One region of the Oerskovia sp. NPDC060287 genome, then DNA from elsewhere that is predicted to be linked to it. Evidence: riboswitches for the same ligand, from Rfam matches in the RefSeq annotation. Region 1 holds a riboswitch; each other region holds the start of a gene.

Region 1 (9,616 bases):
CCACGCGACGGGGGCCGCGAACACGCGGTTGGTCGTGAAGACGGCCGCGGCGACGTCGAGCGGCCCCTCGTTGACGACGAGGGCCACGTCCTTGCTGCCGGTGGACTTGAGCCCGGCGACGACTCCTGCGGCCCGGAAGCCGAGCGGTCCGGTGACGGTCACGGTGCGACCCCTTCGGTGGTGAGCCCCAGGGTCTGCGGCAGACCCAGGGCGATGTTCATGGACTGGACGGCGCCGCCTGCGGTGCCCTTGACGAGGTTGTCGATCGCGGTGACGGTCACGACGCGGCCCGCGGCGCGGTCGATCGCGACCTGGACCAGGGCCGTGTTGGCGCCGAGCGTCATGGCCGTCGTGGGCCACTGCCCCTCGGGCAGGAGCTGGACGAACGGCTCGCCCACGTACGCCTGCTCGTAGGCCTGGCGCAGGGCGTCGACGCTCAGGTCCTCGTGGCCCGCAACGAGGCGCGCCGTCGCGGTCGCGAGGATGCCGCGGGACATGGGCACCAGGGTGGGGGTGAACGAGATGGTCACCTCGGCTGCGCCTGCCGAGCGCAGGTTCTGCGCGATCTCGGGGATGTGCCGGTGCGAGCCGCCCACGGCGTAGGGCTGGGCCGAGCCGAGCGCCTCCGAGGCGAGCAGGTGCGTCTTGAGGGACTTGCCCGCGCCCGAGTACCCGTTGGCGAGGACCGCGACGACGTCGACCGGGTCCAGGAGGCCCGCGGCCACGCCGGGCTGCAGGCCCAGGGTCACGGCCGTGACGTTGCAGCCCGGGACGGCGATGCGGCGCGCGCCCGCCAGGACCTCGCGCTGCTTGGTGTACTCGACCCCGGCGCCCGTCTGCTCGGCGATCAGGAGCTCGGGCAGCCCGTAGGGCCAGGTGCCCGCGTGCTCGGACCCGTAGAACGCGGTCCAGTCCGCGGCCGAGGAGAGCCGGTGGTCGGCGCCGAGGTCGAGGACCAGGACGTCGTCGGGCAGCTGCGCCGCGATCTCACCCGACGCGCCGTGCGGCAGCGCGAGCACGACGACGTCGTGGCCGACCAGGTGCTCGACGCTCGTCGGCAGCAGGACGCGATCCGCGAGGGATCGCAGGTGCGGCTGGTGCAGCCCGAGGACCGACCCCGCGTTGGAGTGCGCCGTGAGCGCACCGACCTGGACCTCGGGGTGCCCGGACAGCAGCCGGAGCATCTCCCCTCCCGCGTACCCGGAAGCCCCGGCAACCGCCACTGTGATCGTCATATGCAGAACTATACATAGTTATGCAGTCGAATCGGGAACTACCGACCCCAGACACCCAGCTCGTTGCCGCTCGGGTCGAGGAAGTGGAACCGCCGCCCACCGGGGAAGTCGTACGGTCCCTCGAGGATCTCTCCGCCCGCGTCCTGGACCAGCAGGAGCGACTCGTCGAGGTCCGCGGAGAAGAGCAGGACGAGCGGGCCACCCCGTGTGACCTGGTCGGCGAGCGCCAGACCACCCGCCTCTGCCTCCCCCTCCTCGGCCGCGGTGCGGAAGCCCGCGTACCCCGGACCGTAGGGGACGAACTCCCACCCGAAGGCCTCGGCGTAGAACGACTGCGCCTCGGCCATGTCCGTGACGGACAGCTCGAGGTAGTCGATCGAGTGATGGATGCCGTGCGCATGGGTAGCCATGCAGGCAGCGTGCCACGGGGTACCGACACCGGACGGAGCCGCGGACCGTGCCAGAGGTGGTGGCCCGTCAGCCGCTGGCCTCTGGGCACGTCGGGTGGGCCGGCCGTCGGCGGCCCCGAGGCGGCCTTCGGCCTCCAGGCGAGCCGCGCTCGAGACGTCGTTGCCGGCCCCCGACGGCCGGCAGGTCGAGCGCGAGCGGATCAGGAGCGGTTCGCCGCCGCGACCAGGGCCCGCACGCTCGCGCCCAGCACCGACGCGTCCCTCCCCACGGCCCACGCCGCCGAGCCGTCCGCGGCACGGTGCTCCAGGTAGGTCACGGCCCCCGCGTCGCTGCCCGCGGTGACGGACTGCTGCGTCAGCCCCAGCACCTCGACCGGGAGCCCCAGCCCGGCCAGGATGCTCGCGAGCGCGTCGACGGGTCCCGCACCGACCGCGGACCGCTCGACCCGCTCACCCTCCACGGACAGCACGACGTCGAGGCGCTCGCCGCAGTCGTCCGTCTCGCCCGGCCGCGCGACCGACCAGGCGAGCGGCACGACCTGGGGACCTCCGCCGTCGGGCAGGACGTACGCCTCCTCGAAGAGGCGCCACAAGCCCTCCGCCGTCACCTCTCCCCCGCTGCCGTCCGCGTGCTCCTGCACGCGGCGCGCGAAGTCGATCTGGAGCCGTCGAGGCAGCTCGAGCCCGTACGCGGACTCGAGCAGGTAGGCGATGCCACCCTTGCCGGACTGGCTGTTGACGCGCACCACGGCGTCGTACGAGCGCCCGACGTCGGCAGGGTCGACGGGCAGGTACGGCACCTTCCAGGGGGCGTCCGCAGGGTCGAGGCCCGCCGCTCGCGCATCAGCGCGATGGCGCGCGAGACCCTTGCGGATCGCGTCCTGGTGCGTCCCGGAGTAGGCCGTGTGCACCAGGTCGCCCGCGTACGGGTGGCGCTCGTGCACATCGATCCGGTTGCAGTCCACGACCGTGCGCCGGATCTCGTCGACGTCGGAGAAGTCGATCTCTGGGTCCACGCCCTGCGCGTGCAGGTTGAGTCCCAACGTCACCAGGTCGACGTTGCCCGTGCGCTCGCCGTTGCCGAACAGGCAGCCCTCGACGCGCTGCGCGCCCGCGAGGACCGCCAGCTCGGCGCACGCCACGCCCGTGCCGCGGTCGTTGTGCGGGTGGACGGACAGGATCACCGCGTCGCGCCGGTCGAGGTTGCGGTGCATGTACTCGATCTGGTCGGCGTAGACGTTGGGCGTCGCGACCTCGACCGTCGCCGGGAGGTTGAGGATCACGGGCCGCTCGGGCGTCGCGTCCCACAGGGTCGTCATGCGCGCGCAGACCTCGAGCACGTAGTCGGGCTCGGTGAGGTTGAAGACCTCGGGCGAGAACTCGAAGCGCACGCGCGGGTCGTCGCCCGCGTGCCGCAGGACCTCGGTGCCCGCGGCGGCGATCAGGTCCGAGAGCTCGGCCCGGTCCCTGCCCAGCACGACGTCGCGCCAGGTCGGGGCGGTCGCGGTGTACAGGTGCACCACGACGGGGTTGCGCAGACCGCGGACCGACTCGAACGTCCGGGCGATCAGGTCCGCCCGGGCGGCCGTGAAGACCACGATCGTGACGTGCTCGGGGGCCAGGTCCGTCTCGGCGAGCAGGCGGACGAAGTCGAAGTCGGTCTGCGAGGCCGACGGGTAGCCGACCTCGATCTCGGTGTACCCCATCGCGACGAGCAGCTCGAAGAAGCGGCGCTTGCGGGCGGGGTCCATGGGCTCGGTCAGAGCCTGGTTGCCGTCGCGCAGGTCGACGGGGACCCACAGCGGTGCCGACGTGAGGCGGCGGGTGGGCCACAGGCGGTCCGTGAGCGGCACGGCGACGCGCGAGAACACGTCCTGGTAACGGTGCGAGGGCATGCGCGAGGCGCGCTGGCGATTCCACGCCGGCCGGCCGGGGGCCGGTGCGCCGTCGGGGGTGCGCAGCGTGGGGAACGGGCTGGTGGTCATGGTCGTGTCTCCTGGTGCGGGCCGCGCGGTGCACGGCAGGCGGCGTCCGACCGGCGCACGGCAGTTCCCCACGGCGGGGAGCCGGTCGGCTCAGGCCCCGCCGCGGCGACCAAGAAGGAGTGCGCTCCACGACATGGGAGGTACGCTAGCGGCGATCAAGTCCTCAGACAACCTGAGAGGTTGGCTCCCATGCCCACGCTCCGCCGGCTCCCCCTCGCCGACCAGGCCGCCGCGCTCCTGCTCGACCGCGTCCGCACCGGCACCTGGCCGCTCGACCACAAGCTGCCCGGCGAGCAGGCGCTCGCCGACGAGCTCGGCGTGGGGCGCTCGACCGTGCGCGAGGCCGTCCGCCAGCTCGCCGGCAAGGGAGTTCTCGAGAGCCGCCAGGGCTCGGGCGTCTACGTCGTCCGGGCCGAGGCGAGCGAGGACTGGGAGGAGGTCCTGCGGCGCGGCGAGATCGTCGACGTGCTCGAGGTCCGCGGCGCCCTGGAGACCGAGGCCGCCCGGCTCGCCGCGACCCGCCGCACCCCGGCCGACCTCCGCGCGATGGCCCGGGCGCTCGCGGGCCGTGGCGAGGTCTCCCCGACCGCGAGCGCCCGGGAGTACGTCGACGCCGACCTGGTCTTCCACCGCGCGGTCGTCGACGCCGCGCACAACGCGGTCCTGACCGACCTGTTCGCGACGTTCGTCCCGCGCCTGCGTCGGGCGATGGTCGACATGATCGAGCTCGACGGCGCGGGCGAGCGCCACCGGCACGACCAGGACGCCCACGAGGCGATCCTCGACGCCGTCCGCGACCGCGACGCCGACCGCGCCGCCGCGACGAGCCGCCGGCACCTCGACTCCGTCCACGAGAAGGTCACCCGTGAGCACTGACACCGCCTCCGCCGCACCCGGGACCGTGACGCCTCCGCGCCCGGCTCCCGGCGACGCCCGGGTGGCCCTTCCCCCGGGTGCCTCGACGGCCGAGGCGGGCGCCGCCGTCGTGCTGGCGATGCGCGACGTCGCGTTCGTCCGCAGCGGCCGCACGATCCTCGAGCACGTGGACCTCACGGTCCGCGCGGGCGAGCACTGGGCGCTGGTCGGTCCCAACGGTGCAGGCAAGAGCACGATCCTCAGCCTGTGCGCGGCGCGCAACCACCCCACGCGCGGTGGGGTCGACGTGCTGGGGCACACGCTCGGGCGCGTCGACGTCCAGACGCTGCACCGCCGGATCGGCCACGTGAACCCGCGCCACCCGCTGCGCACGCCCCTCACGATCCAGGAGGTCGTCCTGACCGGGATCACCGGGACGATCGACTGGCGCCAGCGCTGGGAGCCGACCCGGGCCGAGGTCGACAGGGCGCGCGCCCTCGTGGCCGACATGGGGCTGGGCGGCAAGGAGCACGAGCCGTGGACCACGCTGTCGCAGGGAGAGCGCGGTCGCACCATCATCGCCCGGGCGCTCGTCGCCGACCCCGCGCTGCTGCTGCTCGACGAACCGAGCACAGGGCTCGACGTCGCGGCGCGCGAACAGCTCCTCGCGACGATCGACGCGGTGCGGGTCGCGCACCCCGAGGTCGCCTCGGTCCTCGTGACCCACCACCTCGAGGAGCTGCCCAGGTCCACGAGCCACGCGCTGCTGCTCGCGCCGGGGCGGGTCTCCGCGTCCGGCCGTGCGGACGAGGTCCTGACCTCCGAGGCGGTCTCGCGCTGCTTCGCGCACCCGATCCACGTCGAGCGCCGCCACGGACGCTGGCGGGCCTCGGCGGGTCCGGCCACCGCCTGAGCCGACGTCCCGCCTAGGCTGACCCCATGCGCGCGATCCAGGCACTCCAGGCAGGCGGCCCCGACGTCCTCGAGCTCGTCGAGCTCCCGACACCGGTCCCCGGACCCGGCGAGCTCCTCGTCGAGGTCGCGGCGGCGGGGATCAACTTCATCGACACCTACCGCCGGGCGGGGGTGTACCCGATGGAGTTCCCGCACGTGGTCGGCACCGAGGGCGCGGGCGTCGTCGGGGCGGTCGGCCCGGGCGTCACGGACTTCGAGCCCGGCGACCACGTCGCCTGGACCAACGCGTCCGGCTCGTACGCCGAGCAGGTGATCGTCCCCGCGGACGTCGCGATCCCGGTCCCCGGGTCGGTCGACCTGCGGGTCGCGGCGGCCGTGGCTCTCCAGGGGCTCACGGCGCACTACCTCGTGACCTCGACCTACCCGGTCCAGCCCGGGGACGACGTCCTGCTGCACGCGGGGGCCGGCGGCGTCGGGCTGCTCGCGACCCAGCTCGCGGTGCGTCGCGGCGCACGCGTCATCACGACCGTCTCGACCGAGGCCAAGGCCGAGCTGTCGCGCGCGGCCGGGGCGGCCGACGTCGTGAACTACGCCGAGCTCGACGACCTCCCGACCGAGCTGCCCGCGATCGTGCGCGACCTCACGGGCGGCCGGGGCGTCGCGGTCGCCTACGACTCGGTCGGCAAGGACACGTTCGAGGCGTCGCTCGCGTCGCTGCGCCGCCGCGGCATGCTCGTGCTGTTCGGCGGGTCCTCGGGCCAGGTACCTCCGTTCGACCTGCAGCGCCTCAACAAGGGCGGGTCGCTGTTCGCGACCCGCCCCAAGCTCGACGACTACACCGCGACGCGCGCCGAGCTCATCGAGCGCGCCGACGAGATCTTCGCTCTCGTCGCCTCGGGGGACCTGGACGTGCGCGTGGGCGCGACGTTCCCGCTCGCCCGCGCGGCCGACGCGCACCGCGCGCTCGAGGGCCGCGCGACGACGGGCAAGGTCCTGCTCGTCCCGAGCGCCGCCTCGTGAGCTGGGACTGGGTGCCGCCGCGCCCCGGCGAGGACGAACCCACCCGGCGCACGGACCACCGCCTGCGCCTGGCGCTGACCGTCCTCATGGTCGTCTTCACGGGCGTGCTCGCGGTCTACTACCTGACGGTCGGGCTCGACCAGATGCGCACGCAGTGCGTCACGGAGCGCCCCGAGGGCGTGTCGTCGAACGAGGTCAGCACGTCGTGGCGCTGGTGGCCGCCCGGGTACGACTGCTCGTACCCGGACGGCGGGACGACGAGCGCGTGAGGACGGCCGCTCGCGCCGAGAAGTGAGCAGATGCCCCCGTTCCCCCCGGATCAGGGGCATCTACTCACTTCTCGGCGTCCCCGACCGGCGCCTCGGGCCAGGTCGGCCGGTCGATCCCCTGCTCGAAGAACAGGTACTCGTGCATCGAGGACAGCTCGAACGCGCGGAGCATGCGTTCGAGCTCGGCGGGCGAGGCCCAGCGCGCGGCCTCGTCGGCGAACGAGCACGCGGTGCGCGTCGCCTCCTGGAAGGCCGGGTCGCCGTAGAGCGAGATCCACCGCGCGTACGGATGCCCGTCGAGGTCCCCCGCCCGGCGCACCAGGATGTCGCCGATGTACGAGTACAGCCAGTAGCACGGCAGCAGCGCCGCGACGGTCTCCGCGTACGACCCGTTCGACGCCGCGTGCAGGTGGTTGGTGTAGGCGGCGGTCACGGGAGAGGGGTCGACGCTCTCGACCGCCCCCCGGTCCATCCCGGCGTGCTCGCCCAACCAGTCACGGTGCAGCGCCTGCTCGACCTCGAGCGACTCGACTGCCGCGCCCGCGAAGAACTGCCGGGCCTCGGGCGTCGGCGCGAGCTGGCTCGCCCGCGACAGCACGCGCGAGTACTCGGCGAGGTACGCGGCGTCCTGCGCGAGGTAGAACCCGAAGTCCTCGACGGCGAGGCTCCCGTCCGCGAGCGCCCGCACGAATCCCATGCCCTTGACGGCCTCGCGCCAGCCCGCGATCCGCTCCCAGGCCTCCTCGGAGAACGCCCGCAGGCCCAGCGTGGGCAGGTGCGCCAGGTGGTCGACGGGTCCGCGGCCCGTGCCCACCGTCAACGCTCCCCCGGCCCGCAGCGCGCCGGTCAACCAGGTCTTCGCATCGCGCACGGCGCCCGCCCAGTCGTCGCGCCGGGGTCGGAGCGCCGCAACCGCAGCCGACAGCGAGCACCCCGTCCCGTGGGTGTGCACGGTGTCGACGCGGGGCGCGGAGAAGGTCGTGACGTCGTCGGGCCCCACGAGCGCGTCGGGCGACTCCTCCCCTGTGAGGTGACCACCCTTCAGGAGCACGACGGCGCCGCTCGCCACGTGCAGGCGCCTCGCCTGGGCGAGGGCGTCCGGCCAGGTGGTCGCGGCCGGCTCGCCCAGGAGGACGGCCAGCTCGGGGAGGTTGGGGGTCACGAGGTCGGCGAGCGCGACCAGGTCGCCCACCGCCTGCTCGGCCCCCTCGTCGAGGAGGCGGTGGCCGCTCGTGGCGACCATGACGGGATCGAGCACGACGAACGGCGGACGCACCCGGCCGAGCCACGTCGCGATGGCACGCGCATTGGCCTCGTCGGCGACCATGCCGATCTTCACGGCGTCGATCACCACGTCGTCCGAGACCGCGTCGAGCTGCTCGGTCAGGAAGTCCGCGCCCGGGACGTGGACCGTGCGGACGCCGTGCGTGTTCTGCGCGACCAGGGCGGTCGTGACCGCCATGCCGTACGCGCCGTGCGCCGCGAACGCCTTGAGGTCGGCCTGGATCCCGGCGCCTCCCGTCGGGTCGGTGCCCGCGATGGACAGGACGCGGGGGCGGGAGGCCTCGGCCCCGGGCGACCCGACGCGTTCTCGTGCGGTGCTGGACGCGGGTTCGGGTCGGGGCAGGACAGGTGTGGTGGCAGCAAGCGACATTGCCGACATCCCTTCGCTAGTGCTAGCTAGATCAGGTTCGACGGGTGTGTTCTCAGCCCGGCTCGTGGGAGCGGGCACCCCGTGTCTTCGGGGGAAGGATAGCGGGCACCCGGACCGGACGGTCGGCGGAGACCACCAGGTGTCGCCCGGGGGCGGATCAGCGGGGGGCGCCTACGAGACCCCGGCCGGCACGGTCATCACGTCGATGCTCGACAGCGGGACGTACCGGTCCAGGCACGTCACGACCCGCTCGACGTCCTCGCGGACGGCGCCGGGGACGAAAGCGACCGTCGTCGGGAGCGGCGGCAGAGGGAGCGGTGTCACGGCGTACTCGACCGCAGGGTCCTCGATGCAGACGTCGATCCCGTCGGGCCACGCGTCGACCCCGACGATCCACGGCCCCTGCGGCGGGATCGCGACCGGCCCGGTCGCGCCCAGCGCGGCGGCCAGCGCCAGCGAGCCGCACGACGCCGCCACGGCTCCGGCGAGCAGGACGGTGCGGCGGGGCATGGCGGTCACCTCGGTGGTCGTCGTCGACGTCGGTGCGACCACCGTAGCGGACCCGCTCGGAGGAGACCCGGCGGTCGGCCGGCCCCCTATGCTCGCCCCATGGTTCTCAGCGTTCCCGTCCACCCGCGTCCGTCGCGCGGCTCGGCCTCGCGATGACCGACGACCTGCTCGCCCGGCTCCTCGACCCGGATCCCGCGGTCGACGAGGACGCTGTCGACGCCGCCGCCGAACGCGCCCTGGCCGGCGACCGGGAGGCCGCCGACGCCCTGCGCGACGTCGTGCTGCGCTTCGAGCGGTTCCCGATCAGCACGTTCGAGCGGACTCTCAACCGTCTCTACGCCTTCGCCGACGCGTCGCTCGAGCCGGCGATGCTGCGCGCCCTCGAGAACGGGGCGTCGGCACCCTGGTACCTCACGGCAGCCTGCGGACGCGCGGGCTTCCGAAGAGCCGTGCCCTACGCCCTCGCCCTGCTCGACTCACCCGTCGCCTACGAGCGGACGGTCGGCTGCGAGGTGCTCGGCGTCCTGGGGGCGCACGAGGCCGTGCCGACCCTCGTCGACGTGCTCGGCGACACGGACCACCGCGTCCGGGAGGTCGCGGCCGCTGCCCTTGCCGACCTCGGCGGGTCCGAGGCCGCGCTCGGGCTGCGCCGCGAGCTCGTCGAGCCTCGGTTCGCGCTCCTGGGCTACGTGTCGACCGCCCTGGGCGCGATCGAGCCCGACCAGACGACCTGGCTCCTCGACCAGGCCGCCAGTCCGGACAC
Region 2 (9,616 bases), on a different contig from region 1:
AGGAGCGGCTCAAGGCCGTCCTGGAGGAGATCAAGTCCTCCGACGGCGAGGTCGTGACCTTCATCGACGAGCTCCACACCGTGGTCGGTGCGGGGGCCGGCGGCGAGGGCGCCATGGACGCGGGCAACATGCTCAAGCCCATGCTCGCGCGCGGCGAGCTGCGCCTGGTCGGCGCCACGACCCTCGACGAGTACCGCGAGCACATCGAGAAGGACCCGGCCCTCGAGCGCCGCTTCCAGCAGGTCTTCGTGGGCGAGCCCTCGGTCGAGGACACGGTCGCGATCCTGCGCGGGCTCAAGGAGCGCTACGAGGCGCACCACAAGGTGACGATCGCGGACTCGGCGCTCGTGGCCGCCGCCGCGCTGTCCGACCGCTACATCACGGGCCGCCAGCTCCCCGACAAGGCGATCGACCTGGTCGACGAGGCCGCGTCGCGCCTGCGCATGGAGCTCGACTCCTCGCCCGTCGAGATCGACGAGCTCCAGCGGGCCGTCACGCGCCTCGAGATGGAGGAGGTCGTGCTCTCCGAGTCCGACGACCCCGCGTCGCGCGAGCGCCTCGAGAAGCTGCGTGCCGACCTGGCCGACCGCCGCGAGGAGCTGTCCGCGCTGACCGCACGCTGGGACGCCGAGAAGGCGGGCCACAACCGCGTCGGTGACCTGCGCGCCAAGCTCGACGAGCTGCGCGTCCAGGTCGAGCGGGCCATCCGCGAGGGCGACCTCGAGACCGCGGGTCGTATCCAGTACGGCGAGATCCCGCAGCTCCAGGAGCAGCTCCAGGCCGCCGAGCAGGAGGAGGCGTCGATCGACAGCGACGAGTCCGCCACGGCGCAGCAGGCGCCGATGATCGCCGACAAGGTCGGCGCGGACGAGATCGCCGAGGTCGTGTCCGCGTGGACCGGCATCCCCGCGGGCCGCATGCTCCAGGGCGAGTCCGAGAAGCTCCTCCACATGGAGGACGTGATCGGCAAGCGCCTGATCGGGCAGAAGGCCGCGGTGGCCGCGGTGTCGGACGCCGTGCGGCGTTCGCGCGCGGGAGTGGCGGACCCCGACCGCCCCACGGGCTCGTTCCTGTTCCTCGGGCCCACGGGCGTCGGCAAGACCGAGCTCGCGAAGGCGCTCGCGGACTTCCTGTTCGACGACGAGCGCGCCATGGTGCGCATCGACATGTCGGAGTACAGCGAGAAGCACAGCGTCTCGCGCCTGGTCGGTGCCCCTCCGGGCTACGTCGGCTACGAGGAGGGCGGCCAGCTCACCGAGGCCGTGCGGCGCAGGCCGTACTCGGTCGTGCTGCTCGACGAGGTCGAGAAGGCGCACCCGGAGGTCTTCGACATCCTGCTCCAGGTCCTCGACGACGGTCGCCTGACCGACGGCCAGGGCCGCACGGTCGACTTCCGCAACGTCATCCTGGTGCTGACGTCGAACCTGGGCTCGCAGTTCCTCGTGGACCCGCTGCTCGACGACGCGGCCAAGCGCGAGGGCGTCATGTCGGCCGTGCGGGCGAGCTTCAAGCCCGAGTTCATCAACCGGCTCGACGACGTCGTGATCTTCGACGCGCTGAACCTCGACGAGCTGGGGCGGATCGTGGACATCGCGGTCGACCGGCTCGGCGAGCGGCTCGCGGACCGTCGCCTGACGCTCGAGGTCACGGCCGGAGCGCGCGAGTGGCTCGCGCTCGAGGGCTTCGACCCCGCGTACGGGGCGCGCCCGCTGCGCCGTCTGGTGCAGCGCGAGATCGGCGACCGCCTCGCGCGCAAGCTGCTCGCGGGCGAGATCGCGGACGGCGACACGATCGTCGTCGAGCGTTCGCAGGCCGAGGGCGAGGGGCTCGAGCTGAGCGTCCGGCAGTGACGCACCGGTGAGGCGCGCGTCGTCGGGCGGGGGATCCTCCTGCCCGACGACGGCGCTCACCCCGTGCGCGGAAGGCCCGGTCCCGGAAGGGGCCGGGCCTTCGTGCGTCCCCGGACGGACTGCCGGGCGACGGGCCGGGCGCTCGGGTGGTGGCCTCTCAGCGGCCGCGGCCGCGGCCCGCGGTCAACAGCGGGAGGCACACGGTGTCGACCATGTCGGTGAGGGCGGCCTCGTCGATGTGCCCCTGGAAGAGCAGCTCGTGGCGGACGAGGACGAGCGGGATCTGCAGGACGCGTGGCGGCAGGGGCTCCGGCCCGATCTCGCCGCGTCGGCGCGCGGCGTCGATCGCCGCGCCCAGGATCTCCTGCGCGGAGGCGGTGGCCGCCTGGTCGAGGTACGGGAGGAAGTCCTCGTCGACCTCGGCCATGAGTCCACGCAGGGTGCCCAGCCCGATCCGCTCGAACCGGACCACGAACGCGCGGCCGAGCGCGAGCAGGTCCTCGCGGAGGCTCCCGGTGGTCTGTGTCGGCAGGTCGGCCGGTGCGTGCCGGACCCAGGCGTCGACCACCATGAGCGCGCGCGAGGGGTAGCGGCGGTAGATCACGGGCTTGGACGTCCGTGCTCTGCGGGCGACACCTTCGAACGTCAGGCCGGCGTAGCCGCGCTCGGCGAGCTCCTCGCGGACGGCCTCGCGGATCGCCTCGTCGAGCTCTTCGCCACCCCTGCGCGCCGGAGGCGCCGCGGTGGGCGCCTTGGCGGACTCTGCCACCGCGTCCTCCTGAGTACGTTGCGTTTCTTCGGTCGTGAGCCTACCGTAGGTGCAAGATACGGTACGTATCGTGTGCTGAAAGAGGAGTGGGCTCATGCCGCGTTGGATCAGGCCGTTCGTGGTCCTGCTGGTCGCCCTGGGTGCGGGCGCCCTGCTGATGGCCCCCATGGTGTCGATGGAACCCCGGGACCTGCCGGTCGCGGTCGTCGATCTCGACGAGGGGATGGAGACCGCCGCGGGGCGGGTGAGCGCCGGCGGGCAGGTGGCGGCGGCCGTCCAGGAGAACGACGGCGACGGGATGATCGAGTGGGTCTCGCTGAGCTCGCAGACGGAGCTCGACGCGGCCCTCGCGGACGGCGACGTCTACGCGGCGCTCGTGATCCCGGCGGACTTCACCGCGTCGCAGGCCGCAGCGCAGCAGGGGGCGGGCGAGGTGAGCGCGCTGCGGCTCGTGATCAACGAGGGCAAGAACCCCATGGTGACCAGTCAGCTGTCGGGCTCTCTGGCCGCGCTGGCCCCGGGGTCCGGGGTGCCGGTGCAGACCGAGTACTACGACGAGGTGCCCGAGTCGCTGGGCATGCTCGCCAGCTTCCTGCCCATGGTCTTCATGATCCTGACCTACATCTCGTCCTACGCGACCGGCATCGTCATCCGTGCGACGTTCCCTCTGGCGAGCACCGGTCGGGGTCGGACGGTGCTCGTGCAGCTCGGGCTGGCGGCCGCGGCCGCAGCCGTCGTCGGGGTGGCTGCGTCGTGGGTCCTGTCGACCATGGCCCCCGCGGCGGGCCTGCCGGTCGGCGACTCGGCGGTCTTCCTCGCGATCTCGTCGTTCGCCCTCATGACGCTCGTGATCGGGTCGGTGAACTGGCTCGGCACGGCAGGGATGGTCGTGCCGGTCGCGATGCTGGTGCTGGGCATGGGGACCGCCGACCTGCCGTACGAGTTCCTGCCCGCCTTCTGGCAGGACTTCGTCCACCCGTGGAACCCCTTGAGGTTCCTCGCGGACGGTGGGCGGGCCCTGCTGTTCCAGGGCGCCGGGTGGTGGAACGCGGCCACGCCGGGCATGGTGATCGCGGCCGTCGTCGGTGCTGTCCTCGTCGGGACGTCGGTGCTGACCCGTCGTGGCCGCGCCCGGGAGACCTCGCACGACTCGGCCGGCGTCGCGCCGTCCGAGCGCGCCCTGAGCGGGAGCGGCCGATGAGCCAGAACATGATCGAGATCAGCGGGCCGGACAAGTACTCCGGCCCGGCACGGACCTGAGCGGGTCCCGCCGAGGGCTGCGAACCTGGCCACGCTCCGACCGAACGGGCATACTGGACGATCAGCCCACGTTCCACCGACGGAAGGTCCCTCGTGCCGCTGGATTCCCCCGTGCCCGACCACCTTCCGCAGACCCGGGCCGAGCGTCGTCGCGCCGAGCAGATCGTGTCCCCGTCGTCCCGTGCCACCCGGCGCCGACGCCGGGCCGAGGCCGTCCGCCACGCCCGCGCGGGGAGCGAGGTGCGTCGCGTGACCGCGCTGCCCCAGGTCATGGTCGTCACGCTCGGCCTCGTGGGCGGCCTGCTCGCGGTCCCGGCCGTCCAGGAGGTCGGCGGCCAGGGGCCGGGCCTCGAGCCGATCGGCGCGCGCTGGGACGCCGCGCTCGGCCGCGACGTCGACCGCGCGAGCCGGAGCGACGCCCCGCGCGGGCCGGTCCTCGCCGAGGGCGGTACGGCGCAGCCGTCGGCATCCCCGAAGGCCCCAGGGGGAGCGCAGCCGGCCTCCCCGGCGCCCGACGCGCCCCCGGAGCCGGCTCCCGAGCCCGCGCCCGCGCCCGAGGCGACCGCTCCCGCGGGCCCGCCGCAGCTCGGCGCGACCGGACCCGAGGTCCAGGCGATCCAGGAGCGGCTGCAGGTGCACGGGGCCACGGTCCTGGCCGACGGCGAGTTCGGTGCGGGGACCGACCGCGCGCTGCGCACGTTCCAGGCGGCACGAGGCCTCGCGCCCGACGGTGTGGCGGGTGCCGCGACCCAGGCCGCGCTGCTCGCGGACCCTGCCCCCTCGACGGGCGGAACCGGTTCGACCGGGGGAGCTCCGTCGTCGGGCACGGGAGACATGGCTGCCGTGCTGAACCTCGTCAACGCGCACCGTGCGGCCGCGAGCTGCCCGGCCCTGCGGGCCGACGACCAGCTCGCCCGCGCCGCGACCCTGCACGCGCAGGACATGGTCGACCAGGGGTACTTCAGCCACACGAGCCTCGACGGGCGCACGTTCGGCGACCGCGTGACCGCCCAGGGGTACGCGCGGCCCGGCGGCGAGAACATCGCGTCCGGTCAGCAGACCGCCCAGGCCGTGGTCGACGCGTGGATGGCGTCCGAGGGGCACCGTGCGAACATCCTCAACTGCGACTTCACGGCGATGGGACTGGGGCGCGCGGGAAACACCTGGGTGCAGGTCTTCGGGTACTGAGGGCGTCCGGAAGGTCCGAGGTGTCCGCTTGTCGGGCGAGCCGGTGCCCGTCGCGACATACTCAGGTGTGAACCCGTCCCACGAAGCAACGCCCGAGCCCGCCGCCCAGCAACGTCTCGACCACGCTCCGCTCCGTTCAGCGGTCATCGTCAACCCGAACCGGGTCGAGGGGCTCGACGAGCTCCGCCGGACCATCGAGGCCCAGCTCGCCGACGCGGGCTGGCCCGCCCCGGCCTGGCTCGAGACGACCGCCGAGGACCCCGGCACCGGCCAGGCCCGGCAGGCCGTCGACGACGGCGCCGAGGTCGTGTTCGTGAGCGGCGGCGACGGCACCGTGCGCGCCTGCATCGAAGGGCTCGTCGGGACCGAGGCGGCCCTCGCGGTCCTTCCCGGCGGCACGGGCAACCTCCTCGCGACCAACCTCGGCATCCCGCCGAACCCGGAGGACGGCATCCGCCTCGCGCTCGACCGAGGGCGCCGCGCCGTGGACATCGGCGAGGTCGACGGACAGGCGTTCGCCGTCATGGCGGGCATGGGGCTCGACGCCGCGATGATGGAGGACGCACCGACCGCGCTCAAGGCCAAGGCGGGTGCGCTCGCCTACGTCGTCTCGGCGTTCAAGCACCTCGCCGACGACGAGATGAAGGTCGAGGTGCGCGTCGACGACCGGCCGGTGCTGCGCCGTCGGGCGCGCAGCGTGCTCGTGGGGAACGTCGGCAAGCTCCAGGCAGGCGTCAACCTGCTGCCCGACGCCGTGCCCGACAACGGGCAGATGGACGTCGCGATCCTCGCGCCCCGCAACCTGGGCCACTGGGTCCAGCTCCTCGTCGGGGTGCTGCGTGGACGCAGGCGCGTCCCCAACATGGAGGTGCTGCGCGGGTCACGGATCTCGGTGATCTCCGACCGGCCGCAGCCGCGCCAGCTCGACGGCGACGTGATCGAGCCGTCGAAGAAGCTCGAGGTCAGCGTGCGCGCCGGTGCGCTGTGGGTGTGCGTCTACCAGCCCGACACGTCCGACGACATCGCGGACGGGGCACCGACGGACGGGTGATCCAGGCCAGTCGCCGAGTGCGGAGCTCTTGCGCGACACGCCCGGCGTTTCTCGCAAGAGCTCCGCACTCACGGGGAGAGGGGCGGTCGTGGGACCCGCGCGCCGGCGCCCAGCGCCGTGCGCTACGGTGGCCGCGCACCACCCAGCACACCGCACCACCAGCACGACCCACAACTCCACACACCCACGGGAGCTCGCAGCAGCGAGCTGAGAGGGCGGCTCAGCGCCGCCGACCGTTCGAACCTGTTCGGATCATGCCGACGTAGGGAGAGAGCCATGAGCTCTGAGACCGCTGTGCCCGCAACCACCGGGCCCGCCACCGCTGCACCCGCTGTGACCACCGGGTCGTCCGCGCACACCATCACGACCGGACCCATCGCGGGGTCCGTCAAGGTCCACCACCCGGTCCCGGGTGCGGAGCACCTGCGCGTCCCCGAGCGCCGCGTGCACCTGAGCAACGGCGAGCACCTGGACCTGTACGACACCTCGGGCCCGTACACCTCGTCGGACGACCCCGCGGCGTTCGACCTCGCGGGCGGCCTGCCCGCCCTGCGTGCGTCCTGGCTCCGGCCCGACGCCGCCCCCACCGAGCGCGGCACGGGTGGCGCCCGGACGCAGCTCGCCTGGGCGCGGGCCGGGGTCGTGACCGACGAGATGCGCTTCGTCGCGGCCCGCGAGGGTGTCGACGTCGATCTCGTGCGCGACGAGGTCGCGCGGGGCAGGGCCGTGATCCCGGCCAACCGCCGCCACCCCGAGATCGAGCCCATGATCATCGGCAAGGCGTTCGGCGTGAAGATCAACGCGAACATCGGCAACTCGGCCGTGACGTCCTCGATCGAGGAGGAGGTCGAGAAGATGGTGTGGGCCGCCCGCTGGGGCGCGGACACCCTCATGGACCTCTCGACGGGCAAGGACATCCACGAGACCCGCGAGTGGGTGCTGCGCAACTCCCCGATCCCCGTGGGGACCGTGCCGCTCTACCAGGCGCTCGAGAAGGTCAAGGGCGATCCCGCGCAGCTCACGTGGGAGATCTACCGCGACACCGTGATCGAGCAGGCCGAGCAGGGCGTCGACTACATGACCGTGCACGCGGGCGTCCTCCTGCGCTACGTCCCGCTGACCGCTCGCCGCGTCACGGGCATCGTGTCCCGCGGCGGCTCGATCATGGCTGCCTGGTGCCTCGCGCACCACCAGGAGTCGTTCCTGTACACGCACTTCGCGGAGCTGTGCGAGATCCTGCGCGACTACGACGTGACGTTCTCGCTGGGCGACGGCCTGCGCCCGGGCTCGATCGCGGACGCCAACGACGCGGCCCAGTTCGCCGAGCTGCGCACGCTGGGCGAGCTGACCAAGGTCGCGAAGTCCTACGGCGTGCAGGTCATGATCGAGGGCCCGGGGCACGTCCCCATGCACAAGATCGTCGAGAACGTGCGCCTCGAGGAGGAGCTGTGCGAGGAGGCGCCGTTCTACACGCTCGGCCCGCTCGCGACCGACATCGCGCCCGCGTACGACCACATCACGTCCGCGATCGGGGCCGCGATCATCGCCCAGGCCGGGACCGCGATGCTCTGCTACGTCACGCCCAAGGAGCACCTGGGGCTGCCCGACCGCGACGACGTCAAGACGGGGGTCATCACGTACAGGATCGCGGCGCACTCGGCCGACCTCGCCAAGGGCCACCCGCGCGCGCAGCTCCGGGACGACGCGCTGTCCCGTGCCCGGTTCGAGTTCCGCTGGCACGACCAGTTCGCGCTCTCGCTCGACCCCGACACGGCCCGCGCGTTCCACGACGAGACCCTGCCGGCCGAGCCCGCCAAGACCGCGCACTTCTGCTCGATGTGCGGGCCCAAGTTCTGCTCGATGCGGATCTCGGCGGACGTGCGCGAGTACGCCGAGAAGAACGGGCTGACGTCGGTCGAGGCGATCGAGGCCGGCATGGCGGAGAAGTCGAGCGAGTTCGCGGACGCGGGCGGCCGGGTGTACCTCCCCGTGACCCCCGCCCAGCCCGTGGCGCCGAGGTAGAACGTCCTGCGCGAGGTAGTGCGCGCTGCGTCCTGTCTCGCGCGGGACGTCCTACCTGGGCCGGATCACCGTGGCGACCCGGGCCGGGTCACCGTGCCGACGGCGCCGCGATCCCGTGCTCGTACGCCCACACCACGAGCTGGACACGGTCGCGCATGCCCGTCTTGGTCATGATCCGGCTCAGGTGCGACTTCACGGTGCTCGCCTCGAGGAACAGCGTCGCGGCGATCTCGGCGTTCGACTGCCCGCGGCACAGCAGCGCCAGGATGTCGTGCTCGCGCGCGGTGAGCAGTCCCGAGGCGGTCTCGTCCGGCGCGGCGGGGGACCGTCGTCGGGCGAACTCGTCGATCACGCGGCGCGTGAGCGTCTGGTCGACGAGACCCTCGCCCGACGCCACGCGCCGCACCGCGTCGACCAGCACGTCGGGCTCGGCGTCCTTGAGCAGGAACCCGCTCGCCCCGGCCTCCAGGGCGCCGAACACGTAGTCGTCCAGGTCGAACGTGCTCACCACGAGCACCGGCACGGGGTCGACGACGCCCGGTCCTGCGAGCGCGCGCGTCGCCGTGATGCCGTCCCCGCCGGGCATGCGGACGTCCATGCACACGACGTCGGGACGCTCTCGGCGTGCGACGCGCACGGCGTCCGTGCCGTTCGCCGCCTCGCCCACGACCTCGAAGCCCTCGCTCTCGAGGATCACGGTGAAGCCTGCGCGGACGACGGCCTGGTCGTCGACCAGCACCACTCTGGTCATGGGGCCTCCTGCCCGACGGCGGGGCCCGGCTCGTCCGCGGACGTCGCCGAGCGCACGGGGATGGTGGGGGACACGGCGTCGGCCGGCCGGGGGACCGTGAGCCGGACCCGCCAGCCGTCTCCGGGGACCGGTCCCGCGCTGAGGGTCCCGCCGACGAGGGCCGCTCGTTCGGTCATGCCGATGAGGCCGTGACCGGGAGGGGTCGGGTCGCTGGACGGGTCGGAAGGCCTGGCCGGCCCCATGGTGCTGATCGCCGCGACCGGCAACCGGTTGGTCACCGTGAGGACGAGCGCGGCCTGCTGGTAGTCGGTCACGACCTCGATCGCGCGCCCCGGCGCATGGCGGCGCGCGTTGGTCAGCGCCTCCTGGAGCACGCGGTACACCGTGAGCTGCGCCGCGGGGGACAGGAGGAACGGCTCGCCCAGCCGCGCGTCGCGCACCTCGGCGCCCGCGCTGCGTGCGAGGTCGATCAGCTCGTCCGCGTCGTCGAGCGTGGGTTGCGGCGCGGCCGGCGCCTCCTCGTCCGGCTCGCCGGGCCCGGCCTGCGACGAGCTGCGGAGGATGCCGACGACCAGGCGGAGGTTGTCGAGCGTCTCGCGTCCCTGGGTGCGGATCCAGCGCATCGACTCCTTGGCGCGCTCGGGGTCGCGGTCGACCAGGCGCTCGGCCGCGGCCGCCTGGACGACGATCCCCGACAGGTGGTGCGCGGCGACGTCGTGCAGCTC
Region 3 (9,138 bases), on a different contig from region 1:
ACCGGGTGGACCAGGAGGCTCAGCTCGTCCACGAGCCCGGCCGCGAGGAGCTGACGGACGACCGAGATCGACCCCGCGACCAGGACCTTGGCGATGCCCGGGGTCTCCTTGAGCGTGGTCACGGCCTCGACCAGGTCGCCGTCGACCTTCTCGACGTTGCGCCACCCGAGGTCCGCGTCGCCCCGGGTCGCGACGAGCTTGCGCAGGTCGCCGAGCCGCTTGGCGAACACCGCGTCCTCCTCGCCCGCCTCCTCGCGACCGGGCCAGGCACCCGCGAAGCTGTCGTACGTGACGCGCCCCAGGAGCAACGCGTCGACGCCCGTGTAGTCCTCGTCGACCGCGGCGCCCATGTGCTCGTCGAAGTACGGGAAGTGCCACGTCGGGTCGATCTCGACGACGCCGTCGAGCGAGCTGAACAGCGTGGAGACGAGCTTGGCCATGATGAGGTCCCTTCAGGGTCTGCGGGTACGTCTGGTGAGACCGGGCGACGCTGCCGAACTCATCGGTCCCTGCCTCCCACCGTGGCACGCACCCCGGCGCGTTGCGCGCGCGGGGTGCGTGCCGCCGTCGGGCCACGTGGGCTCAGCGCCGCAGGCCCGTCGCGACCACGGCCCCGACCGTGAGGTGGAGCGCGGCCAGGAGCACGGTAGCGGACGCGCTCGCCGCACCCAGCGGACCGAGCAGGGACACCAGGAGCACGACGGCGCAGGTCACCAGCCAGGTCCGCTCACCTGGGGTCCTTCCGGCCCGCGGCGAGCCGAGCCGGCGAAGGAGCGACCGGACACCCCAACCCGCGAGACCGACGAGCAGCGCGGTGACGATCACGGCGACCGGTCCGACCACCGTGTCACCGGCCCCGCCCCGCACGACGGCCTCGACCCCGAGCGCCGTCCCGGCGCCCCACACGAGCAGCCCTGCCGCAGCGGCGAGCAACGGCACGCTCCACCCGGGCACCCTCCTCGTCCTCGTCTCGGGGCGCACGGCCCCTCGCCCCGCGGCCGGGTCGAGCCCGTCCGCGCCCGCGTCCTTCGTGCCTGCTTCGGTCCTGCCCGCATCGTCCGTGCCCATGACGCCTCCCTCGGTCAGCCGACCGAGCGGTGCTCGGGCCGGTCGCCGGCCCCTCGGCCGACGTCCCCACCGTGGCCCGCGGACCTCGGCGCCGGACCCTGCCGACGTCTTCGCCCACCACGACCGACGGCCCGCTCCCCCCTCCGAAAGTCGGTGGTGGTGGCATCGCGCCGGTTCCTACGGTGGCGGCATGAACATCCACCCGAACGATCCGTGCTCACCGCCGCGGGCCCCTTCCCGGACCGTGCTGACCGGGGCCGTGCTCGCGGTCGGCGCCCTCACCGCCCTGATGCTGTGGGGTGCCCTGCCGGACGAGCCCTGGCCGCGCGTCGTGCTCGACGTCGTCGTCGGTCTGGTCGCCGTGGCCCTCAGCCCTTTCCTGTGGTGGTCACCGCGCCGCACAGGACCGGGCCCCAGGGACGGCGCGGCGGCGCTCAGCGACCCCGTGGTGCCGGCCCTCGTGCTGGCGGCGCTCGCAGCACTGTCCCCCGCGGCGACGCCCGCATCCACGGTCGCGACGCTCGAGGTGGCCCGTCGTCGGCCCCTGCGCGTCGCGGTGCTCGTCGCCGCGGCAGGCTTCGCGGGGCACGCCGTCCAGGCGCTGTGGCGCCCCACGGGCCTCCCGCTCGGGTGGTGGCTGCTGTGCGACGCCGCGGTGCACGCCGCCCTCGTCGGCTGGGGGGCGTTCGCGCAGGCCAGGGCCCAGGTCGTCGCGGACCTGCGCGAGCGGGCGCTGCGGGCCGAGCGCGAGCAGGAGCTGCGCGTGCGGGAGGCCCGCACGGCCGAGCGCACGCGGATCGCCCGGGAGATGCACGACACGCTCGCCCACCGGCTGTCGCTGCTCGCGACCGTCGCGGGGGCGCTCGAGTTCCGGCCCGACTCCCCGCCCGAGGAGGTCGCCCGCGCCGCAGGCCTGGTCCGGGAGGGCGTGAGCGCCGCGCTCGAGGACCTGCGGGACGTGGTGGGCGTGCTGCGCGCCGAGCCCGACGCGCTGCGCCCGCCGCCCGGCCCGGCCGACGTGGCACGGCTCGTCGACGAGTCCCGGCTCGCCGGTGTCGAGGTCGACTGGGAGCTGGACGGCGACCTCGGCAGGGTTCCGGCCACCGTGCAGGCCGCGACCTTCCGCGCCGTGCAGGAAGGGCTGACCAACGCCCGGCGGCACGCTCCCGGCAGTGCGGTCCGCGTCGCGGTCGTGGTCGCTCCGGGAGAGGTTCGGGTCGACGTGTCCGACGACGGCCCCTCACCCGGGCACGTCCCCACGCTTCAGGGCACGGGGACCGGGCTCGTGGGGCTCCGCGAACGAGCCGGGCTGCTGCGCGGCGAGGTGCGCGCCGGGCCGGCCCCGGAGGGTGCCGGGTTCCGGCTCACGGTGTCGCTACCGTGGGACTCATGACCCGACCCGTGCGGATCGCGATCGTCGACGACGACGCCCTGGTGCGGTCCGGCCTGCGCATGATGCTGCACGGCACGCTGGGCATCGAGGTCGTCGGCGAGGCCGCCGACGGCGCGGAGGTCCCCGGCCTCCTCGACGCCCACCCCCTCGACGTGGTCCTCATGGACCTGCGGATGCCTCGGGTCGACGGGATCACCGCGACCGCCAGGGTGCGCGCACGGACCGACCCGCCCGCCGTCGTCGTGCTCACGACCTTCGACACCGAGGACGAGGTGCTCGGCGCGCTCCGCGCCGGCGCGGTCGGGTACCTCCTCAAGGACATGCCCCCGGCCCGGATCGCGGCTGCGGTCCTCGCTGCCGCTGCCGGCGAGCCCGTGCTGTCGCCCGACGTCGCGCGACGTCTCATGGCCTCGGCCGCCTCGGTCGGTGAGGCGCGGGCACGGGCGCGGGCGTCGCTCGACCTGCTGACCGGCAGAGAGCGCGACGTCGCGCTCGCCGTCGGGCGCGGTGCGAGCAACGCCGAGGTCGGGCGCGAGCTCTACCTCAGCGTCCCGACCGTCAAGGCGCACGTGTCGAGCGTCCTCGACAAGCTGGGCCTGGAGAACCGGACACAGCTCGCCGTGCTGGTGCGGGACGCCGGAGGCGACTGACGGCTCGGGGTCACGCTGCTCAGTCCCCCGGCCACTCCCCCGTCCACCTCTGGAAGGCTCGCGCCCCGCCGCGGTCGATCAGGGCCTTGACCCCGGAGAACACCGCGCCCTGGATCAGGGCGGCGACCAAGATCTCACGCAGCGGGTACTCCGACTGCAGCGGTGTGGGTGCGTCCTTGCGGTGGCCGGGTGACACCCGCTTGTAGACCTGCTTGAAGACCTGGCCCGCGACCAGTCCGCCGATGATCGAGCTGATCAGCCCGAACGGCCGGTACAGGATCTTCGCGGCCTTGCCGTCGTGCTCCTCGGTACGGTCGGTCACGTGGTCGATCGTGGCGTCGCTCATGCTTCGACGCTAACGCCGGGGACGAGCCGTCGCAGGGTGGGCGGTGCGCGTACCGGCGACGGCGCCCAGCGGATCACGAGTCCGCCGGGACCACCACACAGCCTGCGGGGTCGAGCGCGACCCGGACCCGCTCCCCCGGTGCGGGGGCGAACGGGTGGTGCGTGGCGCCGTCGGGCACGGAGCCCGCCGACGGAGTGCCGAGCGCGACCACGCGCTGCGGGCCCGACCCCAGGTCCACCTCGACCGTGACCTCGGTGCGCCCGCGCCGGAAGGCGCTGCGGACGACGGTGCCGCTCGCGGTCCAGGCCACCACTCCGTCGGAACGGTCCCCGGCCGTGCCCGGGCCACCTCCTGACAGCGTGTCCGCGGTGCGGTGGGCAGGCACGAGCACGAGCCCCGTCGGACCGATCGCGAGCAGCTCGCCACCGGCTCCGGCACCGCCCGAAGCCTCCTGCGCGACGAACGCCTGGTACCCCAGGAACTCCGCGACCCGGCGCGACGCGGGCGCACGCCACAGGTCCTCGGGCGCCGCGACCTGGAGCAACCGGCCGGCGTCCATGACGGCCACGCGGTCGGCCACGGTGAAGGCCTCGTCGTGGTCGTGCGTCACGAACAGGGCGGTGGTCCCGGTCGCGACGAGGGCCGCGCGCAGGTCCGCCGCGAGCCGGTCGCGCAGCCCCCGGTCGAGAGCGGACAACGGCTCGTCGAGCAGCAGGAGCTGCGGCTCGGGCGCCAGCGCGCGAGCGAGCGCGACGCGCTGCCGCTCGCCACCGCTCAGGGTCGCGACGGGCCGCTGCGCGTACCCGGAGAGCCCGACGACGTCGAGCAGCTCGGCCACCCTGCCCGCGGCCGCGGACCGCTTGACGCCCGCCATCTGGAGCCCGAACGCGACGTTCCCCGCGACGTCCCGGTGCGGGAAGAGCTGCCCCTCCTGGAACATGAGCCCGAACCCGCGCCGGTGCACGGGCACGCCCGCGAGGTCGCGCCCGTCCCACGCGATGCTCCCGCCTGCGACGGGCTCGAGCCCCGCGACGGCACGCAGGAGGCTCGACTTGCCGCAGCCGCTCGGTCCCAGCAGCGCGAGCACCTCGCCCGGCGCGAGGTCGAGGCTCACTCCGCGCACGGCCGTCGTCCCGGGGCCTTTCGAGGAGGCCGGGTCGGGGTAGTGCACGACGACGTCGCGCACCGTGAGCCCTCGGCCCGCCGGGCTCCTGGTCGGGTCGCGCGGCTCGTGCGGGTCGTGCGGCTCAGCCGAGCCGTCGAGGCCTTCGCTCCGATCCACCACCGTGGCTCCGTCCATCAGAACTCTCCTGCCGAGCGGTCGCCGCGCAGGCGCTCCGCCACCATCATCACCGTTGCCGTGAGGACCGCGAGCACGACGCTCGCGGCCAGTGCCATGCCGTAGTTCTCCGCCCCGGGCCGCCCGATGAGCCGGAAGATGACCACGGGGAGCGTGGCCGCGTCGGGCCGGGCCAGGAACGACGTCGCCCCGAACTCGCCGAGCGACACCGCGAACGCGAACCCGATCGCGAGGCCCAGCGACCGGGCCGCGATGGGCCCGTCGACTGCGGCGAACACGCGGGCGGGCGACGCCCCGAGCGTCGCGGCGGCCTCGCGCAGGCGCGGGTCGATCGCGCGCAGCACGGGCAGCACGGTCCTGACCACGAGCGGGATCGCGACGACCGCCTGCGCGATGGGCACGAGCAGCCCCGAGGTCCGCAGGTCCACGTCGATGCCGAGCGGTTTGTCGAGCGTGATGAGGAACCCGAACCCGACCGTCACCGCCGAGACGCCGAGCGGGAGCATGAAGACCGAGTCGAGCGCGCTGATCGCCCGCCGACCCGTGCGCGACCGCGGACGCCGCGAGACGACGAGCGCGACGAGCCCGCCGATCACGACCGCGAGCAGGGTCGCGACCGCGGCGGTCCGGAGCGAGTTGGCCGTGGCCTCCCACACGGTCACGCTCAGGGCGTTGCGCCCGCCGGTCGTGCCGAGGTTCGCGTAGTTCGCGAGGCTCCAGCCGTCGGGGGTCTGGAACGAGCGCACGAGGAGGTTGACGAGCGGCAGGGCGATCAGGCCCAGCACGACGACGGCGGTCACCGCGAGCGGGGCCGCGTCGGCCCGCAGCCGCAGCGGCCGGGCGGCGGACGTCGCCGCGGACAGGTGGAGCGCGCGCTCGCGGCGGGTGCGGGTCCGGTTGGCGACGCTCAGCGCGACCACGACCACGACGAGCTGCACGACCGAGAGCACCGCGGCCGCGCGCAGGTCGAGGAACTGCGTGGTCTGGATCCAGATCTCGGTCTCGATGGTCCCGTACTGGACCCCGCCCAGGACGAGCACGACCCCGAACGCCGTGGCGCAGAACAGGAACACGATCGACGCGGCCGACGCGATGGCCGGGGCCAGCGACGGCAGCGTCACGGAACGGAACGCGCGCCAGGGCGAGGCGCCCAGGGCGCGAGCCGCTTCCTCGGCGCGCGGGTCGAGGTGCTCCCAGAGCCCGCCGACGGTCCGCACCACGACCGAGTAGTTGAAGAACACGAGGGCCAGGACGATCGCCCCGAACGTCCCGTCGAGCCGCAGGAACCCGAGCAGCCCGCCCTCGACCAGCAGGGAGCGGAAAGCCACCCCGACCACGACGGTCGGCAGCACGAACGGCACGGTCACGAACGCGCGCAGGAACGTGCGCCCCCGGAACCGGCACCGGTACAGCACGTACGCGCCGGGCACGCCGAGCAGCACCGAGATCACGGTCCCGAGCACGCCCTGCCACAGCGTCAGCCCGATGATCCGCCAGGTCCGCGGCTCGGAGAACACCTCGGCGAAGCCGGAGAGGTCGAGGGAGCCGTTGCTGACGAACCCGCGCGCGATCAGCGTCACGACGGGCCACGCGAAGAACACCCCGAGGAACAGCAGCGGCAGCCCGGCGGCGAGCCCCCACAGGAGGACCCGCCCGCCGCGCTGCACCGCCGCGGGCACGCCGCGGCTCACGGGCAACGTGCTCAGCCGATCACCGTCGACGTCCACGCCTTGATCCACTCGTCGCGGTGGGCGGTGATGTCGGCCGGCGCGACCTCGAAGGGCGACGGGGACAGGGGCGCGAACTCGGCCCAGCCCTCGGGCAGCTCGGTGTCCGCGTCCGCCGGGTACATGTACATGTTGTCGGCGATGTCGGCCTGGAACGCGTCGCTCACGAGGAAGTCGACGAGCTTCTTGGCGCCCTCGGGGTTCTTGGCCCCGGCCAGCACGCCCGTGTACTCGACCTGGCGGAAGCAGGTGTCGAGCAGCGCACCCGTCGTGGTCTCGGTGCCGTCCTCGGTGACCGTGAACGCGGGCGACGTCGAGTAGGACAGCACGAGGGGGCGCGGGCCCTTGCCCTCGGAGCCGGAGAAGTCGACGTAGTAGGCGTCGGACCATCCGTCAGCGACCTTGACGCCGTTGTCCTCGAGCTTGCTCCAGTAGCCCTCCCAGCCGTCCTCGCCGTAGGCGCCGACGGTCGCGAGCAGGAACGACAGCCCGGGCGACGACGTCGCGGGGTTGGTCACGACGAGCAGGTCCTTGTACTCGGGCTCGGTCAGGTCGTCGAGGGTCACGGGCTCGGGGATGCCCGCTGCCGTGAACCAGGCGTGGTCGACGTTGACGCAGACGTCGCCGAGGTCCACGGGGGTGAGCTCGCCGTCCCCGACGGCGTACTGGGCCGCCGAGTCGGCGAGGCCCGCGGGCGTGTAGGGCTCGAGCACGCCCTCGTCGATCGCGCGGGTCGCGAACGAGTTGTCGATGCCGAACACGACGTCGCCGAGCGGCGCGTCCTTGGTCAGGATCAGCTGGTTGACGAGCGCTCCGCCGTCGCCGGGAGCGACCTGCTTGACGGTCAGCCCGGACTCCTTCTCGAACGCGGCGAGGACGTCCTCGCTCACGTTGAAGGAGTCGTGCGTGACGAGCGTGACGGTGCTCGCCTCCGCGCTCGAGGTGTCGCCTGCGCCTGTGTCGGTCGACCCGGCACAGGCCGTGAGAGCCAGCGCGCTGAGCCCGCCGACGAGACCGAGGCCGATCTTGTGAGCGGGGCCGCGGCGGGTACTGATGGTGTTCACGTGTCCTCCTTGGACGTCACAGGAGGGGGACCTCGCGCACGGAAGGTCCGTGAGCGAGGCTGGAGAAGCCCGACTTCCTCCACCGGTGCTAACCGGATCAGGTTCGAGGGTCTGCGGTGGTCCGCACTCTCAGCGCCTGTTGCCCGTTGTCTCCGGGCGGTCGGCGCTCCCCTGTCGTTCACCTGCGACTTTACACCGCGGCCCGACGGCGCGGGCAGGGGTCCGGCGTGTGGTCTCGCCCGAGGCGCGCCCCGCCCGGGGCGACGGCTACGGTGGGACCTGAGCTCCGCCGTCGGGCACGTGCACGACGCGCGGCGCGCCCCGCCCGCCGCACCCTCACCAGGAGGTCCACATGGCCGAGAACGAGCAGACCCTCACCGAGAAGGTCGCGACCGTCGCCCTGACGCTGGCCGCGGGCTGGGTCGCGCAGAAGGTCGTGAGCTTCGCGTGGGCCAAGGCGACGGGGCACGACGCCCCCAAGGACCTGGACGACCCCGAGGTCGGCATCATCAGCGCCGTCACGTTCGCCGCGGCCGCTGCGGCCGCGAGCGTGTTCGCCCGCCGATTCGCGGGGCGCGAGGCCAAGCGCGTCGTGACGCGGCTCGCGGCCCGCGCGTCCTGAGACCGGGGTCGGGCGGCACCGGCGGGTCCGCACCCGCCGCGCGAGGGTCGTTCCGTAGGGTGTCTCGATGCCCTCCCTCTCTGCTGCCCGACGCCGTCGCTCACCCCTCGTCGGAGGCCTCCTCGTCGTGGGGCTCGCACTGACCGGGTGCTCGTCGTCCGGGAACGGCTCCGAGGTGCCGCCCACGCCGAGCGCGGCCGCGACCGCGGTCGCGCTGCCCGACGGCACGGTCGGCATGGCGGCCGGCTGGGTGCTCGAGCTGCTCAACGCGGACGCCTCCCCCGACGCCGCGACGCTGGACCGGCGGTTCGCCCGGTCGTTCCTGGACCAGGTGCCCGCCGCGCAGCTCGTGCCCGTCCTGGACCGGCTCCGCGCAGACCGTGAGTGGGTGCCGGTCTCGGTCGACGTGGTCGACGCGGACGAGAAGCAGGCCGCGCTGACGATCGTCGGGGCGAGCGGGCAGTACTTCACGATGCAGATCGGTGTCGATGCGGACAGCCGCATCGAGACCCTGTTCTTCGGCCCGGGCGACGACCCGCACCGCGAGCCCGCGGCGAGCTGGGACGAGCTGGGCGAACGCCTCGACGCCGTGGACGCGCAGAGCTCGCTGCTCGTGGCCCGGGTCCTGGACAACGGGACGTGCCAGGCGGTCGAAGAGGCCCCTGGCGGCACGGACCCGGACGAGGTGCTGCCGCTCGGCTCGATCTTCAAGCTCTACGTGCTGGGCGCGGTGTCGCAGGCCGTCGAGGCAGGGACGCTGACCTGGGACGACGAGCTGACCGTGACCGACGACGTGCGGTCGCTGCCCTCGGGCCAGCTCCAGGACGCGCCCACGGGCACCGTGGTCACGGTGCGCGAGGCGGCCGGGCTCATGATCTCGATCAGCGACAACACCGCGACCGACCTGCTGGTCCAGGCCGTGGGGCGTGACGTCGTCGAACGCGCGCAGGCCGAGCTGGGGCACGCCG

The links. A riboswitch is a leader RNA that binds a small molecule or an ion and turns the genes downstream of it on or off. The one in region 1 is predicted to bind thiamine pyrophosphate.
Region 2: linked by a shared signal. The riboswitch ahead of thiC (phosphomethylpyrimidine synthase ThiC) and the one ahead of thiD (bifunctional hydroxymethylpyrimidine kinase/phosphomethylpyrimidine kinase) in region 1 are both predicted to bind thiamine pyrophosphate.
Region 3: linked by a shared signal. The riboswitch ahead of ACFWFR_RS13040 (thiamine ABC transporter substrate binding subunit) and the one ahead of thiD (bifunctional hydroxymethylpyrimidine kinase/phosphomethylpyrimidine kinase) in region 1 are both predicted to bind thiamine pyrophosphate.

What each region holds. Positions count from the first base shown of each region.
Region 1 is NZ_JBHXBO010000053.1:10,025-19,640, forward strand. Features, by position in the region: gene argJ (bifunctional glutamate N-acetyltransferase/amino-acid acetyltransferase ArgJ) at 1-162, opposite strand, end outside; gene argC (N-acetyl-gamma-glutamyl-phosphate reductase) at 159-1,235, opposite strand; gene ACFWFR_RS06965 (VOC family protein) at 1,274-1,645, opposite strand; gene ACFWFR_RS06970 (2-isopropylmalate synthase) at 1,846-3,630, opposite strand; gene ACFWFR_RS06975 (FadR/GntR family transcriptional regulator) at 3,820-4,506, shown strand; gene ACFWFR_RS06980 (ATP-binding cassette domain-containing protein) at 4,625-5,398, shown strand; gene ACFWFR_RS06985 (quinone oxidoreductase family protein) at 5,425-6,420, shown strand; gene ACFWFR_RS06990 (hypothetical protein) at 6,417-6,689, shown strand; gene thiD (bifunctional hydroxymethylpyrimidine kinase/phosphomethylpyrimidine kinase) at 6,754-8,343, opposite strand; TPP riboswitch at 8,335-8,435, opposite strand; gene ACFWFR_RS07000 (hypothetical protein) at 8,515-8,853, opposite strand; gene ACFWFR_RS07005 (HEAT repeat domain-containing protein) at 9,006-9,616, shown strand, end outside.
Region 2 is NZ_JBHXBO010000026.1:3,568-13,183, reverse strand. Features, by position in the region: gene clpB (ATP-dependent chaperone ClpB) at 1-1,850, shown strand, start outside; gene ACFWFR_RS04090 (TetR/AcrR family transcriptional regulator) at 2,008-2,619, opposite strand; gene ACFWFR_RS04085 (YhgE/Pip domain-containing protein) at 2,714-3,820, shown strand; gene ACFWFR_RS04080 (CAP domain-containing protein) at 3,991-5,067, shown strand; gene ACFWFR_RS04075 (diacylglycerol/lipid kinase family protein) at 5,135-6,118, shown strand; TPP riboswitch at 6,295-6,404, shown strand; gene thiC (phosphomethylpyrimidine synthase ThiC) at 6,395-8,140, shown strand; gene ACFWFR_RS04065 (response regulator transcription factor) at 8,229-8,891, opposite strand; gene ACFWFR_RS04060 (sensor histidine kinase) at 8,888-9,616, opposite strand, start outside.
Region 3 is NZ_JBHXBO010000142.1:1,190-10,327, reverse strand. Features, by position in the region: gene ACFWFR_RS13075 (dihydrofolate reductase family protein) at 1-440, opposite strand, end outside; gene ACFWFR_RS13070 (DUF6069 family protein) at 583-1,068, opposite strand; gene ACFWFR_RS13065 (sensor histidine kinase) at 1,259-2,461, shown strand; gene ACFWFR_RS13060 (response regulator transcription factor) at 2,458-3,111, shown strand; gene ACFWFR_RS13055 (DUF4235 domain-containing protein) at 3,131-3,457, opposite strand; gene ACFWFR_RS13050 (ABC transporter ATP-binding protein) at 3,531-4,757, opposite strand; gene ACFWFR_RS13045 (ABC transporter permease) at 4,757-6,448, opposite strand; gene ACFWFR_RS13040 (thiamine ABC transporter substrate binding subunit) at 6,460-7,548, opposite strand; TPP riboswitch at 7,606-7,731, opposite strand; gene ACFWFR_RS13035 (DUF4235 domain-containing protein) at 7,901-8,170, shown strand; gene ACFWFR_RS13030 (serine hydrolase) at 8,238-9,138, shown strand, end outside.